One region of the Rhodococcus sp. IEGM 1408 genome, then DNA from elsewhere that is predicted to be linked to it. Evidence: riboswitches for the same ligand, from Rfam matches in the RefSeq annotation. Region 1 holds a riboswitch; the other holds the start of a gene.
What was found. Region 1 has a riboswitch for cyclic di-AMP ahead of R4P08_RS11540 (C40 family peptidase). Riboswitches for the same ligand answer to the same signal wherever they lie in the genome.

Region 1 (6,914 bases):
GCCCATGCGGCCACTGCTCGTGAGGCGATCACCGCGCTGGACGCCCCCGTGGACATCCTCGTGATCGACGGCGACTCCCCCGCGCTGGACTCCCTCGCGGCAGCCGGCGAGGGAGTCGATGACGGGGCACTCGACGAGCGCCGCGCCTCGGTGACCGCCGACTCACCGGCGACGCTGATCTACACCTCCGGCACCACGGGGCGGCCCAAGGGTTGCATGCTCACGCACCGCAACTTCATGTCCGAGACCCTGGCGGTCCTCGAGACGCCGTTCAACCAGTACCTGCGGCAGGACGCGACCACGGTCATGTTCCTGCCGCTGGCCCACGTCCTGGCCCGCGCCATCACCTACGCGGGTTTCCACGCCGGGGTCCGGATCGCCCACTCCTCGGATCTGTCTAATCTCGTCGACACCTTCGGCGAGATGAAGCCCCACTACATCCTGGCCGTTCCGCGCGTGTTCCAGAAGGTCTTCAACAAGGCGCAGGCGACCGCCCAGGACGGCGGCACCGTCAAGGCCTGGATGTTCGACAAGGCCACCGACACCGCGGTCGCCTACTCCAAGGCCAACCGCGGGGGCACCGTCGGGCCGGTTCTCAAGCTTCGCCACGCGCTGTTCTCCAAACTCGTCTACTCCAAGCTCGTCGCCGCGCTGGGCGGTCAGTGCGAGATCGCCATCTCGGGTGGCGCTCCGCTGGGCGAGCGCCTGACACACTTCTTCGACGGCATCGGCGTCAACATCTTCGAGGGCTACGGCCTCACGGAGACCTGCGCGGCCATCGCGGTCAACACCCCCGGACAGATGCGCATCGGCAGCGTCGGCCAGCCGCTCCCCGGGTGCGCTGTGCGCATCGCCCCGGACGGCGAGGTCGAGGTGAGCGGTCCGGTGGTCACCTCCGGGTACTGGCAGAACGAGAGCGCGACCGCGGAGTCCTTCTCCGACGGCTGGTTCCGGACCGGCGATCTGGGTTCGCTGGACGAGGACGGCTACCTGACGATCACCGGCCGGAAGAAGGAGATCATCGTCACCGCCGGCGGGAAGAACGTCGCCCCCAGCCAGCTCGAGGACGCGCTCCGCGCGGACCCGCTGATCGGCGAGGCGGTGTGTGTGGGCGACGGCAAGCCGTTTATCTCCGTGCTGCTCACCCTGGACCCGGAGTCGCTCGAGCGGTGGAAGAACCACCACGGGAAGTCCGGCTCCGTGACCGACCTCCTCAAGGATGCCGCCCTGACCGAGCACCTCGATCACGCGCTCGCGCGGGCCAACCGGACCGTCTCGCACTCCGAGGCGATCAAGAAGTACCACGTGCTGCCCGACCAGTTCACCGAGGAGACCGGGGAACTCACCGCGTCCCTCAAGGTCAAGCGGAACGTGGTGCACCAGAAATTCGCGGCGCAGATCGCGGACCTCTACGCCTGATCGGCAGGTGGGGCGCACGGCCCGCGATCTGATCGTGCTGTCCGGGGGTCAGTCCCCGGACAGCACCCGTTCCATGTCGCGGGCCAGGTCCTCCCAGCGCCAACGGTCGAGCACCCAGGTGCGGCCGCGTACGCCCATCGCGGAGGCGCGGGGTCGGTCTGCCAGCAGACCGGCCACCGCGTCTGTCACCTCGGCGTCCGAGGTGCCGTCCACCACGAGCCCGGTACGCCCGTTCAGGACCGTCTCGGGGGCGCCGCCGCTGCGCCCTGCCACCACGGGCACCCCGCACGCCGACGCCTCCAGATAGACGATCCCCAGCCCCTCCACGTCCAGGCCCCCGCCGCGGGTCCGACATGGCATCGCGAACACGTCCGCCATCCGGTGGTGGTCGACGATCTCCTCCGCCGGTACCCGCCCCGTGAAGATCACCCGGTCGGTCACCCCGTGGCGGCGCGCCAGCCCCTCCAGTGTCCGGCGATGGGGACCACCCCCGACGACGACGAGGACCGCACCCGGCACGCGGCGGGCGATCTCCGGCATCGAGCGGATCAGCGCGTCCTGGCCCTTCCGCGGGACGAGCCGCGAGAGACACACGATCACCTCGCGGTCGGTCACACCGTAGCGCTCCCGGATCGCCTTCCGCGCCGCCGGATCGGGCCGGAACCGCTCCGTGTCGACGCCGCCGGGCTGGTGCACGAGACGGGCGCGGGGACCGAACGCCGCCGCGAAACGCCGCCGCGTGTAGTCGCTCACGTAGGTGACGGCGTCCGTCGACTCGCCGATCAACCTGAGCACCTGACGCGAACCCGGCAGCATCGACCACCCCACCTCGTGACCGTGGGTACTGGCGACGATCCGGTCGACCGGGCCCTCGCGGAGGACGGGCGCCATCGCGGCCAGGGGCGCTGCCGCGCCGAACCACACCGTGGTCGCGCCGAAGTCCGAGGCGAGTCTCCTCGCGCGGCTCGCGAGATCCGGGGTGGGCAGCAGCATCTCCGTCGGCACCCGCTCGACCAGGTACGGGCGGGACGCGTCGTACTCCGCGGACTCGCTCCCACGGAACGTCGAGGCCAGCACCGCGACATCGTCGGGATCGAGATGGGCCAGGTATGTCTCAAGGTACGACTGGATGCCGCCGGGCCGCGGCGGGTAGTCGTTGGTGATCAGCAGGGTCCTCGTCATCGCCTCCGAGACTGCCACAATGGTCCGCGAACACCCTGGCGGCCTGCCGGGATCAGTAGCGGCGGATCCCGTCTATCGGCATCGCGTCCACCCGCTCGAGCTTGACCGGCACGCCGTAGGTCGGTGCGTGCAGCACCAGACCGTCGCCGGCGTACATCCCGACGTGTGTCGCTCCGGGGTTGTAGATCACCAGGTCGCCGGGTTGGACGTCCGCCATCGCGACCGGCGCGCCGGAGACCGCCTGCGCCTGGCTCGACCGCGGTAGTGTCTTGCCCTCCCGGGCGTACGACCACACCATCAGGCCCGAGCAGTCGAACTCGGACGGACCGGTGGCACCCCAGGAGTACGGCGCACCGAGTCTGGACAGCGCGACGCGCAGCGCCGCCGAGTTGACGCTGTCGACCGGCGGTGCGACGTAGCCCGGGGGCATCACGGGACCACCGGCCCACCGGGCCCGCTGCGCATCCGAGAGGGCGTCCACGCGACGTCTCACCTCGTCGATCCGCATCCTCATTTCCTCCGAGCGCCGGTCGAGTTCATCCGCGCGGTGTTGCGCGTCCCCGGCCGACGTCCGAGCCGCCTCGGAGGCCAGCGCGGCGTCGTCCCGCAAGCGGGCGGCCTCCGCCGACGCCGCACGCGACGCGTCGAGGGCACTGGTGGTCGCACCGGAGAGCCGCTGCAGGGTCCCGAGTCGGTCGACCAGGTCGCGCGGGCTCTCGGCGAGCGCGGCCGCCCGCACGCCGCCGGTCTCGCCGATCCGATAGCGTCTGGTCGCCAGGTGATCGACGAGGGACTGGTCCCGCGACGCGTTGTTGTGGGCGAGCGCGGCCCGCCCGGCGGCCACCCCGGCGTCGCGTTCCCGCCGATCACGCTCGGCGTGGGCGACGGCGAGTTCGGCTCGGGCCAGGTGGAGCTCCTCCCCCAGCGCACCGGCCTCGTCGGACAGTCTCGTCAGTTCTGTGAGATCCTCGCCGGCGGAGGCGTCCGGCGAATCGACAGCCGCCCACGACGTCGTCGTCGGTGCCGGGTCCGGGTCCTGAGCCGACGCCGCCGCGACACCGGCGCTCAGCACTGCGCCTGCGGCCGCGACGATCGCGACCGCGCGGACACTGCGGGTCATGGGCACAGGCACGCTCTCGAATCGGTGATCGTTCATCGGTCATGGTCATCGGTCATCGGTGACGGCGTGACGCCCCCTGGAGCTGGGTGCATCGTCCTTGTTCGGGATGGTACAGACGACGAACCCCGCCGACACCGGTTACGTGACCGGTGATCGGCGGGGTTCGTGGAATCCCGTGGGGCGGGGAGGCTCAGTAGTAGCGGGTCGCGCCGTAGAACGGCATCGAGTCCAGCGGGGCGTAGCTCACGGAGCTGCCGGAGGACGGCGCGTGCAGGACCTGGCCGTTGCCGGCGTAGAGGCCCACGTGGCTGGCGCCACTGTAGAAGGCGACGATGTCGCCGGGCTGCAGGTCGGACTTGGTGACCTGGGTGCCGCCGCCGATCTGGGCCCCACTGGTGCGCGGGATGGAGATGCCCGCCTCCTTGTGGGCCCAGGAGGTCAGGCCGGAGCAGTCGAACGAGCTGGGGCCGGTGGCGCCCCACACGTAGGGCGAACCCACGCGGGTGCTGGCGGCCTCGAGGATGCGCTGGCCGGTCGAGATCTGCGGCGCCGGAGCGGCGAACTCGACGGGGGCGGCCTGCGCGACCTGGGCGAGACCGGCCGGGAGGACGATGCCCTCGGGGAGGTCGACGGTGACCTGGGTCGGCACGCCGGGGAGACGGAGCTCGACGGGGACGTCGACGGTCACGGGCGCGGCGGCGGCGGTACCGGCGCCGGCGACTGCGGCACCGGCTGCGAGCAGTCCGGCGGCGGCGACGCGGAAACCGGTCGGGCTGGTCTTGATGCTGTGGGTTCCCACGAAAGTCTGTCCTCTTTCTTCCTGTACACCGACCGGGTTAGCTGACGGGTTCGGACACGGAAGTCTGTCCTACGCTCTCTGTGCCTCTCGGCCTCCGAGCGATTCACCCCAGTAGATCTTGGTTCCCCGGTGCGCCCTCACGGGCGCTTAGGTGGTGACCCCGGCTGCCCACCGGTAGGTGGGCGATGACTTCCGAGGTCTCGAAAAGGTTACGAAACCATCTCGTCGAAGTCCAGTCCTTCCCCTAGGCGGCGGTGTTCCTAGCCATGATCTGGACCGTCGAGACCATTCCGACATCCATGAGCACCTCGATCGCCGAACGGACGGCCGGCTCCAGCACGTAGCCGCAAGACTCCTCCGATAGCTGGTCTAGCTGCGGGTTCCCCGAGAGGAGCACTGACACGATGCACCCCTCGCACCGCCCCGGCCGAGCCGGACACCGCGCGCAATCCATTGAGAACATGATCTACCTCACACTCCGTCCTGGGCGTGTTGCCCATTCGTTACCAGCCCGCGATCCACGAGTCGGTGTCGACGAACCCTGTCGACGAACCCTGTCGACGAACCCTGCCGACGAACCAACCCTGTCGACCGACCGGTGCCGACCATAGGAGAGGGGTCCGACATCCCGATCCAGGCCGGGACCACAAGCGACCCCACTCCCCGGTCCCTCTACCCGGCCCCACCACCCAGCCCCACTACCCAGCCTCACTCCTTATCGATGTCGGACCCGGGGGCTACCGTCTGGTCCATGTCCCCGAGCACCACGCGAGTCCCTGCCGCCACGTCCGGCGCCCAGGGAACGTTTGACCAGCTCGAACCGCTGTTGTCCGAGGTCACGTTCGTCGTGGTGGACCTGGAGACCACCGGGACCAGGCCGGGCACGGATGAGATCACCGAGATCGGAGCCGTCCGCGTACAGGGCGGAGAGGTGCGGGCCGAGCTGTCCACGTTCGTCGCCATCTCCGGCTCGCTGCCGCGACACATCAGCCGGCTCACGGGAATCGTCCCCGGGGATCTGATCGGAGCCCCGTCGCTCGGCGAGGTGATGGCGACATTCCTGGAGTTCTCCCGCGGAGCCGTCCTGGTCGCCCACAACGCACGGTTCGACCTCGGATTCCTCCGCGCCGCCGCCGCGACCACCGGACACCCGTGGCCCGATCCGCCGTCTGTCTGCACCCTCGCCCTCGCCCGCCGCGTACTCCATCGGGGTGAGACCCGCGGACACCGGCTCGGCGTACTCGCCGCTCATCTCGGGTCCACCGTCGAACCCAATCACCGTGCCCTCCAGGACGCCCGTGCCACGGTCGACGTCCTGCACGCCCTCATCTCCCGGGTCGGCGACTGCGGGGTGGGCACGGTCTCGGAACTCCGCGCCTACGACGGTCGCCTCACCCCGGAGGTGCGGCGCCGCTCCTCGTTGACCGAGTCGCTGACGTCCGGCCCAGGTGTCTACATCTTCCGGGACGAGGCCGGCGGTCCGCTGTACGTCGGGTCATCGGGAGCCGTCCGCCGCAGAGCCCGCTCCTATTACTCGGGCGGGGACGCCCGCGGGAGGATGCGGACGATGGTCGGGCTGGCGGCTGCGGTCGAGTCGGTGCCGTGCACCCACTTACTGGAGGCATGGACGGTCGAGGAGCGGCTGATCGACTCCCTGCAACCACCGTTCAACCGATGCTCCCGCAGCCCCCGCCGCGGGTGGTGGCTCGCGCCCCCATCGGGACGGGCGATCCGCGGGCAGGTCACCCGGAACCCGGAGCACCCGTTCGCCGTGGGGCCGTTCCGGCGGGCGGACGACGCCCGATCCGCGTGGCTGGACCTATCCGAGGCCGGCGACGGGGCACCGGACACGGGAGCCTGGGCTGCCCTGGTGACCGGTCGGGACTCCGCCCCACTCCGGGCGGTCGTGGCCCGGATCGACGAACTCGCGGCCGACGGCGCCTTCGAGCGCGCGGCCCGCCTCCGCGACCGGGCCGCCACCCTCGTCCGGATCCTCGCCCGCCAACAGGAGCTGGCCGCCACCGCGGGCCTGACCGAGTTGGTACTGGTGCAGGCCGGCCTCCCCAGGACCTGGTCGGTGGCGATCGTTCGACACGGACGTCTGGCGGCATCCGGGACCGTTCCCACGGGAGCGGCACCGCTCCCCGTGATCGACTCGCTCCGGGCGGCGGCCACCACCGTCCTGCCCGGCCCGGGCCCGCTGGCCGGGGCCACGGCAGCCGAGATCGGCAACGTCCACCGCTGGATCGACTCGGCGCCCACCCGCATCGTCACCGTCGAGGGCAGCTGGGTGCTCCCCCTCGACGGGGCGCACACCCTGAACGACTGGGCGGACCGGGCAGAACGCGCCGCCGCCGGTGTCCGCGAGCCCGAGGTCAGCGACTCGACGAGCTG
Region 2 (6,914 bases), on a different contig from region 1:
TGACAGAGCGGTCGGCCGTGCGAGCTCAGCCGTGCGTGATCAGCCGTGCGTGATCAGCCGTGCGTGATCAGTCGTGCTCGAGTGAATCCGATTGCGGCAGCTCCAGCACGTCCACGGCCGAGTCGTCGTAGGCTTCGGCGACCGGGGTGTCCGACTCCGCGGCGACCTGGACGTCACTGTGGGCGCCGCAGCCGTACTGGAGGTGCACCACCTGTCCATCGGCGGAGTACTCGTTGGCGCACACGCCGAACATCGACCCGAGTGAGCCGGTGAGGGGCAGGAGGAAACCGCAGGTCCCGCAGGAGTGCTTGGCACCGCGCGCGATCTCGGAGTCCGGACCGCGCGCGGCGGCCCAGCGGACCGCCGCTTCCGATCGACCCTCACGGCTCAGATGCTGGGGCCGTCCGAGCCCCACGGGACCCGCGAGCTCGTCGAGGTCGTCGTCGCCCGAGAGCACCTGCCCGGGGACCAGTCGCTCGTCGTCCTCCGCGGGCGGGAGGAGGTCGCCCGCGCCGAGGTCGCCCGGCCGGACGCGCTTCTCCCACGGCACCCACTCGGGTGCCACCACCGCGTCGGCGCCGGGCAGCAGCGAGATCTCGTCGACGGTCAACTCGCCGCCGGGGACCAACGCGAGCACGCAGGCCCAGTACCAGCCCCGGTAGCCGGCGAGGTCGGAGGCGAACCGGTGCGTCGTGGTGAAGGGTGCCTCGACGACCGAACCGAGGTACTCCCCCACCCCGTCGGCGGAGAACTCCTCGACCGCCGCCCGGGCCGCGGCCCGGGCCTCGTCGGAGGCCAGCCGTTCGCGCAGCGCGTCGTCGAAGTCCGACGCCTGATCGGTACTCAGGGAGACCGCCTCCTGATCCGTGCCTACCTCGGTGTTCACCTGTCCCATTATGCGCATCACCCGCGTCGACGTCACGGTCCGGCCCGTCGTGCGGCATCCTGGGGGTATGCCTAGTGTCCTGCGCCCCGTCGGCCCCCTCGTCGTCTCGCTCTGTCTCGTCGGCGCCGTCGCCGCGTGTGCGGGGGCGGATTCCGGGGAGACCTCGGCGGCGGCGTCATCGTCGTCGGCGTCGTCCGACACGGCACTCGCCTCCTCGAGCCTGCCCACCGGCTCGGGTACCGGCAGCGCCTCGGCCGGTCAGGTCCCCGTGGGCCCGTCCGACCCTCGGCCCGCCCGGGGTTCGGTGGAGGTCGTGCGGACTCTTCCCCACGATCCCGCCCTGTTCACCCAGGGCCTGCAGGTGGTCGGCGACGAGGTCTACGAGTCGACGGGCCAGTACGGCCGCTCGGTGGTGCAGCGCCGCCCGCTGGTCGGCGAGGGGCCCACGGTCACCGTCCCGATGGCCGCCGACGAGTTCGGTGAGGGACTGGCCGTCACCCCGGACACCCTGTGGACCCTGACCTGGCAGAACGGGATCGCCCACAATCGCGACCCGCAGACCCTCGAGGTGCGTTCCGAGGTCCGGCACGAGGGCGAGGGCTGGGGTCTGTGCCATGACGGTTCGCAGTTGGTCATGAGCAACGGCTCCGACGAGCTGACCTTCCGGGACCCGGTCACCTTCGAGCCCACCCGGACGGTGTCGGTGACCTCGGGGGGTACCCCGGTCGGCATGCTCAACGAGCTCGACTGCGCGGACGGGTCGATCCTGGCCAACGTCTGGATGACCGACGAGATCATCCGGATCGACCCCGCCACCGGCGCGGTCACCGCGATCTACGACGCCTCCGCCCTCGAGCAGCCCCGGCCGGCCAACCGCGACGGGGTGCTCAACGGGATCGCCTCGCTGCCGGACTCGGAGAACGTGCTGCTCACGGGGAAGCTGTGGACCTCGGTCTACGAGGTGCGTCTAGTTGGGTGAGCGCTCCCCCGGTCCTCCCCGCCGCGCCGCCGCCTCGGTGGGGCGCGGTCTGCGGCGGGTCTTCCACGCCGACGGGGCGGACAGCTCGGGGCTCGCGCCGCTCAGCTACGTCACCGTCGCCAACTTCGCGTGCGACGCGATCCTCGCCGTCGCCCTGGCCAACACCCTGTTCTTCTCCGCCGCCACCGCGGAGTCGCGCGGCAAGGTCGCCCTCTACCTCCTGGTGACGGTCGCGCCGTTCGCCCTGGTCGCCCCGGTGATCGGGCCGGCCCTGGACCGCCTCCGCGGCGGGCGGCGCCTCACGGTGTCGCTGACCTTCACCCTGCGGGCGGTGCTCGCCGTGATCCTCGCGCTCAACTTCGACTCCTGGCTGCTGTACCCGCTCGCGCTCGGGATGCTCGTGTTGTCCAAGACCTTCGGGGTGGTCAAGGCCTCGATCACCCCTCACGTCCTGCCGGCGGCGCTGGACCTGGTCAGGACCAATTCCCGACTGACCATGCTCGGCCACATCGGCGGGTCGCTGGTCGCCGGCGCCCTGGCCGGTGCGGTGTCGTGGGTGTGGGGCTCCGACGGCGCCCTGTGGCTGCTCGCCACGATCGCGCTCGTTGCGGCGTACGTCGCGATGACCATCCCCGCGCACGCCGAGGCCTCGCCCGAGGAGGAGTCCGCGACGCTGCGCATGGGCTCCGGGCAGTCGCTCACCAGCGGGCTCAGGGCCGTTCTCACGCGCCCCCTGGGGCGGCAGGTCCTCGCCGATCTGTGGGCCGTGTCCATGGTCCGTTTCATGACCGGTTTCCTCACCTTGTACCTGGCGTTCGTCGCCAAGGCCCAGGAGAACGCCACGGCCGCCGAACAGGCCGGGATCCTCGCGATCGCGGGCGTGGCAGGGGGCCTGGGCACCTTCGCGGGCAACGCGGTGGGCTCGCGGCTCCCGCTGGGCCGACCGGGTCGGATCACCACGACCGCGGCGGGGGCCGCGCTGTCGGCGGCGGTGGTCGCGGCGTTCCTCGGCACCATCTGGGCGGCAGCCGTCCTCGCACTCATCGCCGCGGCGTGCAGCGCCCTGGGCAAGGTGGCGCTCGATGCCTCGATCCAGACCGACATCCCGGACTCCGCGCGCTCGTCCGCCTTCGGCCGGTCCGAGACGGCTCTGCAGCTCGCGTGGGTCTCGGGCGGCGCGCTGGGCGTCCTGCTGCCGCCGGACTTCGTCGTGGGTTTCTCCGTCATCGCGGTGGTCGGCGCCCTGCTGTTCACGCAGTCGCTGCTCACCGCCCGGGGGTCGACCCTCGTGCCGGGGTTCGGCGGTAACAGACCCCGGTTCCCGGGGGCGCCGCGCGACCCCCGTGCGCCCGGTGCGCGCCCGCTCGGCAGAATGGAGGAGTGAGTCCCCGCAGCGCAGCCCCCACGTCCGGTCCCCGCGTCCGCCCTGTCACCTGGGCGATCCTGGCCTGGATGGTCATCATGATCGCCGCGATCGTGGGTGCGTGGCAGGGTTCGGTCTCCCGCTTCGGGGCGATCCCCTCCGTCACGGTCGCCACCGATCGCGACCACGTCGAGGTACTCCCCTTCACCGCCGCGGACCTCGACGGGACCGCGTACACCAACCCGGTCGGCGCGTTCACCGTCCGCGGTGAGCACACCCTCACGGTCCGGCTACCGGTCGAGCTCCGCGACGCCACCCTCAACATCTATGAGGTCCGCGGGGACGGCGTGCGGGAGTACACGGTCGAACCGGGAGGCCCCGGCGAGCTGCTGATCCCCGTCACGACCGTTGACGAGGGCCGGATCGAGGGTCTGGCCATCCAGGCGGTCGCGCTCGTCTACGCCTCCGACGGTTCGGAGTCGATCCTCAACGGCGAGTGGTCGGTCGGCTTCACCTATGACGACTAGCGGGCCGGATCAAGCGTCCAGTTCGCGCGCGATCGCCCGGAGCACGGAGGCCACGCGTCCCGACAGCTTGTGATCGGGCCGGTGGCCGCGCCGCAGCTCCGGCTGGACGGCCGTCTCGAGGACCTTGATCATGTCCTCCACCATCCCGTGCAGTTCATCGGGCGACCTCTTGGGTCCGCCACGCGGGGCGCGCTCCTCCGCGATCGTGGGGAGGTCCTCGTGGACCACCACCCGGAGAGCCTGGGGTCCACGGCGGCCGGAGACCATGTCGAACTCCACGCGCTGACGGGGCCGGAGTGCCTCCACCCCTTCCGGGAGCGCCTCGGACCGGACGTAGACGTCCTCCCCGCCCTCCTGTGAGAGGAAGCCGAAGCCCTTCTCCGCGTCGTACCACTTGACCTTGCCGCTGGGCACCGCGATCCACCTCTCCACCCGGCCCCGCACGCACGCGTGGCCGTCGACTTCTCAGGGCACCGAGACTACCCTCGCCGCGCGTTGGTCCCCGCCCGTCCCCGGCCGGTAACCTCCCGGTGTGACCTCAGACGACCGACGCCCCGCCGACGACCTCGACCCCTGGGCACCCGACGCGGTCGCGCCCGCTCCGACCCGCCCCCGGCGCCGAGGCCTGTTCTTCGCGGCAATGGCCGTGTTCGCCCTCGGCGTGGTGTTCACGATCCTCGCCGCGGCCACCCCGTTCGTCATCGGCCGGGACGCCCCCACGCTCCTCTACCTCGGCGCCATCATCTTCACCCCGGCCGGATTCCTCCTGGGCCTGCTCTACGCCATCCTCGGCTCCCGACCGCCCCGGGTGTGACCGAACCCACCTTCCGGCGAACCTCCAGGTAACGAGCAGATAACAGCGCCTGCCGCGACCTGCGCGAGAAGCATTTGTCTCAGAATGGTGACGATCCGGCATCAGCCCGCTACTGTTCTCCCCAGGCTCGTCAGCGAGTCGGCATCGGACGCACCTCCGAACCCCGCCCTGCGGACGATGCGACTTTGACCGTTACCGGGCGGGGACGGGGGACCCACATCAGGGCCCACCACGGGCCGGCGACCACAGGTCGCCTTGGGGTTAAGCCGCCGCAGGCGGCCGGGCGCACTCGTCCGAACCCGACAGCTCACCTCGTAGGCACAGAGTGAAAAGGACTGACGTGTACATGACTTCATACAACGGACGCCACCGCACCGCCACCACCTCCTCCGCGCCGAGGACCGCTGTGAAGGTCGTCCTCGCGGGCACCGCCTTCTCCGCCGCCGGGCTCGCCCTGGCCCCGGCCGCCAACGCCGCCCCGGACTCCGACTGGGACCGTCTGGCGCAGTGTGAGGCCGGCGGCAACTGGGCCATCAACACCGGCAACGGCTACCAGGGCGGCGTGCAGTTCTCGCCGAGCACCTGGGCGGCCTACGGCGGCACCCAGTACGCGCCGACCGCCAACCAGGCCACCCGTGAGCAGCAGATCGCGGTCGCCGAGAAGACCCTCGCCGGTCAGGGCTGGGGCGCATGGCCCGCCTGCTCGGCCAAGCTGGGCCTGAACTCCGCCCCGACGCCGCGTGACGTGGCCCAGCCGGCGCCCGCCGCACCGGTCGCCGCTGCGCCGGCCGCGCCCGCCACCCCGGAGGCCGTCTCCGCCGCCGCTCACGTCGCGACGCTCTCCGCGTTCGCCGAGAGCCGCGGCATCGCGCTGCCGATCTCCGGCGGCTACGAGGCCAACAAGGCCCTCGTGGACGCTGCCTACGCCGGCAACCAGAAGGCCGTCGACGGCTTCGTCGCCGCCTACCTGAACTGAGCTCCGGCCGAGTGACACCGGCCGGCCGAGCGCCGGCCGACTGATACCGGTCGAACCCGACCACGAGAAACGGGCCGCCACCCCCTACAGGGAGTGGCGGCCCGTTTCGCGTGCGCAGGCGGCCGGGGTCAGCGTGACCGGACACCCTTGTTGATCACCGTCACCGGGTGAACGTAGTTCAGGCGCTCCTGCGGCAACGGGAAGATCTCCTGCCCGAAGGGGGACAGTCCTCCCGCGACCAGCGCAGCTAGTTCGGTCACCGGGTGCTCGCCGAACGAGGCGTCGGGCCATCCCGGGTTGTCGTAGGTCAGTTTCTTGGCAGCCACACCGGTAGTGTCTCACCTCGCGCCCGATTCGTCAGCAACCGGGTCAGATACCACCCGCACCGGCTCTGGTCCGACGGCTTCTCACTAGGCTGGAAGGATATGTCGCCCTCGCGCACCACGCCCCGACACGCCGCCAGCGGAGAACCGGACTTCCCCGCCTGGCTGGCCGGCCTGCCCGACGACGCCCTCGTCCGGCTGTGCGTGCTGCGCCCGGACGTGGCCAACCCTCCCCCGGCCTCGCTCGACGTCCTCGCCTCCCGCCTGCGGCTGCCGGCGTCGACCGCCCGCGCTATGGGCACCCTGACCTGGCCGGACCTGCTGGTCCTGGCCACCATCGCCGAGCTCGGCGCCGGTTCCGGTCCCGTCCCACTCCGCGCGGTGTCGGGGCGACTGGGTGTCGACGACGACGACCCGGCCTTCCGCACCTCCGTGCACACCCTCCGCGAACTCGCGCTGCTCTGGGGTGACGAGTCCCGCGCCCGGATCGTTCCCGTCACCGGGGCCGCGGTCGACTCGGCCCCCGTCATCGCGCCGCAACCCGGTGAGCCCGCCGGCGCGGACCTCGAGACCGCGTGGAACGGATTGTCCGCCCGGGCGCTCGGTGTCCTCGAGGCCATCGCCCGCGGCCGCTCGCCGGTCGGAGCCCTCGGGTCCGGAGCGTCGGAGACCGTCCGCGCCGCCGCCACGGAGCTGGCCGACGCCGGACTCGCCGTGATCACCGGAGCCGACGGCGGCGAGGCCGTCGTCCCCCGCGTCCACACCCTCGACCGGGCCCGCCACGGTGCCCGCCCGCACGGCGCCTCCCTGCTCGACACCCCCGCGTGGGCGGCGCCCGTCGCCGCCGCCACCAGGTCCACCGGGACCGCGGCCACGACCTCCGCAGCCACCAGAACCGACGCCTCCGCGGGCGTGGCCGCCCTGGACCTGCTCCACCGGTGCGACGCGGTCATCGCGGCGCTGTCCGTCCTGCCGGCCGCCACGCTCAAGGCCGGCGGCGTGGGCGTCCGCGAACTGCGCCGCGTCGCCCGGTCCGCTGCTCTCGA

Region 2: another riboswitch for cyclic di-AMP. It lies ahead of R4P08_RS07205 (transglycosylase family protein); the one in region 1 lies ahead of R4P08_RS11540 (C40 family peptidase).

The regions. Positions count from the first base shown of each region.
Region 1 covers NZ_JAWLRW010000006.1:187,294-194,207, forward strand. The annotation lists gene R4P08_RS11525 (long-chain fatty acid--CoA ligase) at 1-1,419, shown strand, start outside; gene R4P08_RS11530 (glycosyltransferase family 4 protein) at 1,468-2,601, opposite strand; gene R4P08_RS11535 (NlpC/P60 family protein) at 2,654-3,721, opposite strand; gene R4P08_RS11540 (C40 family peptidase) at 3,912-4,520, opposite strand; cyclic di-AMP (ydaO/yuaA leader) riboswitch at 4,533-4,684, opposite strand; gene R4P08_RS11545 (DEDD exonuclease domain-containing protein) at 5,272-6,914, shown strand, end outside; gene trpD (anthranilate phosphoribosyltransferase) at 6,896-6,914, opposite strand, start outside.
Region 2 covers NZ_JAWLRW010000003.1:407,222-414,135, forward strand. The annotation lists gene R4P08_RS07170 (DUF2530 domain-containing protein) at 1-3, shown strand, start outside; gene R4P08_RS07175 (DUF3027 domain-containing protein) at 68-895, opposite strand; gene R4P08_RS07180 (glutaminyl-peptide cyclotransferase) at 954-1,865, shown strand; gene R4P08_RS07185 (MFS transporter) at 1,858-3,249, shown strand; gene R4P08_RS07190 (DUF2771 family protein) at 3,246-3,755, shown strand; gene R4P08_RS07195 (cold-shock protein) at 3,765-4,169, opposite strand; gene R4P08_RS07200 (hypothetical protein) at 4,288-4,569, shown strand; cyclic di-AMP (ydaO/yuaA leader) riboswitch at 4,747-4,904, shown strand; gene R4P08_RS07205 (transglycosylase family protein) at 4,916-5,545, shown strand; gene R4P08_RS07210 (hypothetical protein) at 5,674-5,871, opposite strand; gene R4P08_RS07215 (helicase-associated domain-containing protein) at 5,971-6,914, shown strand, end outside.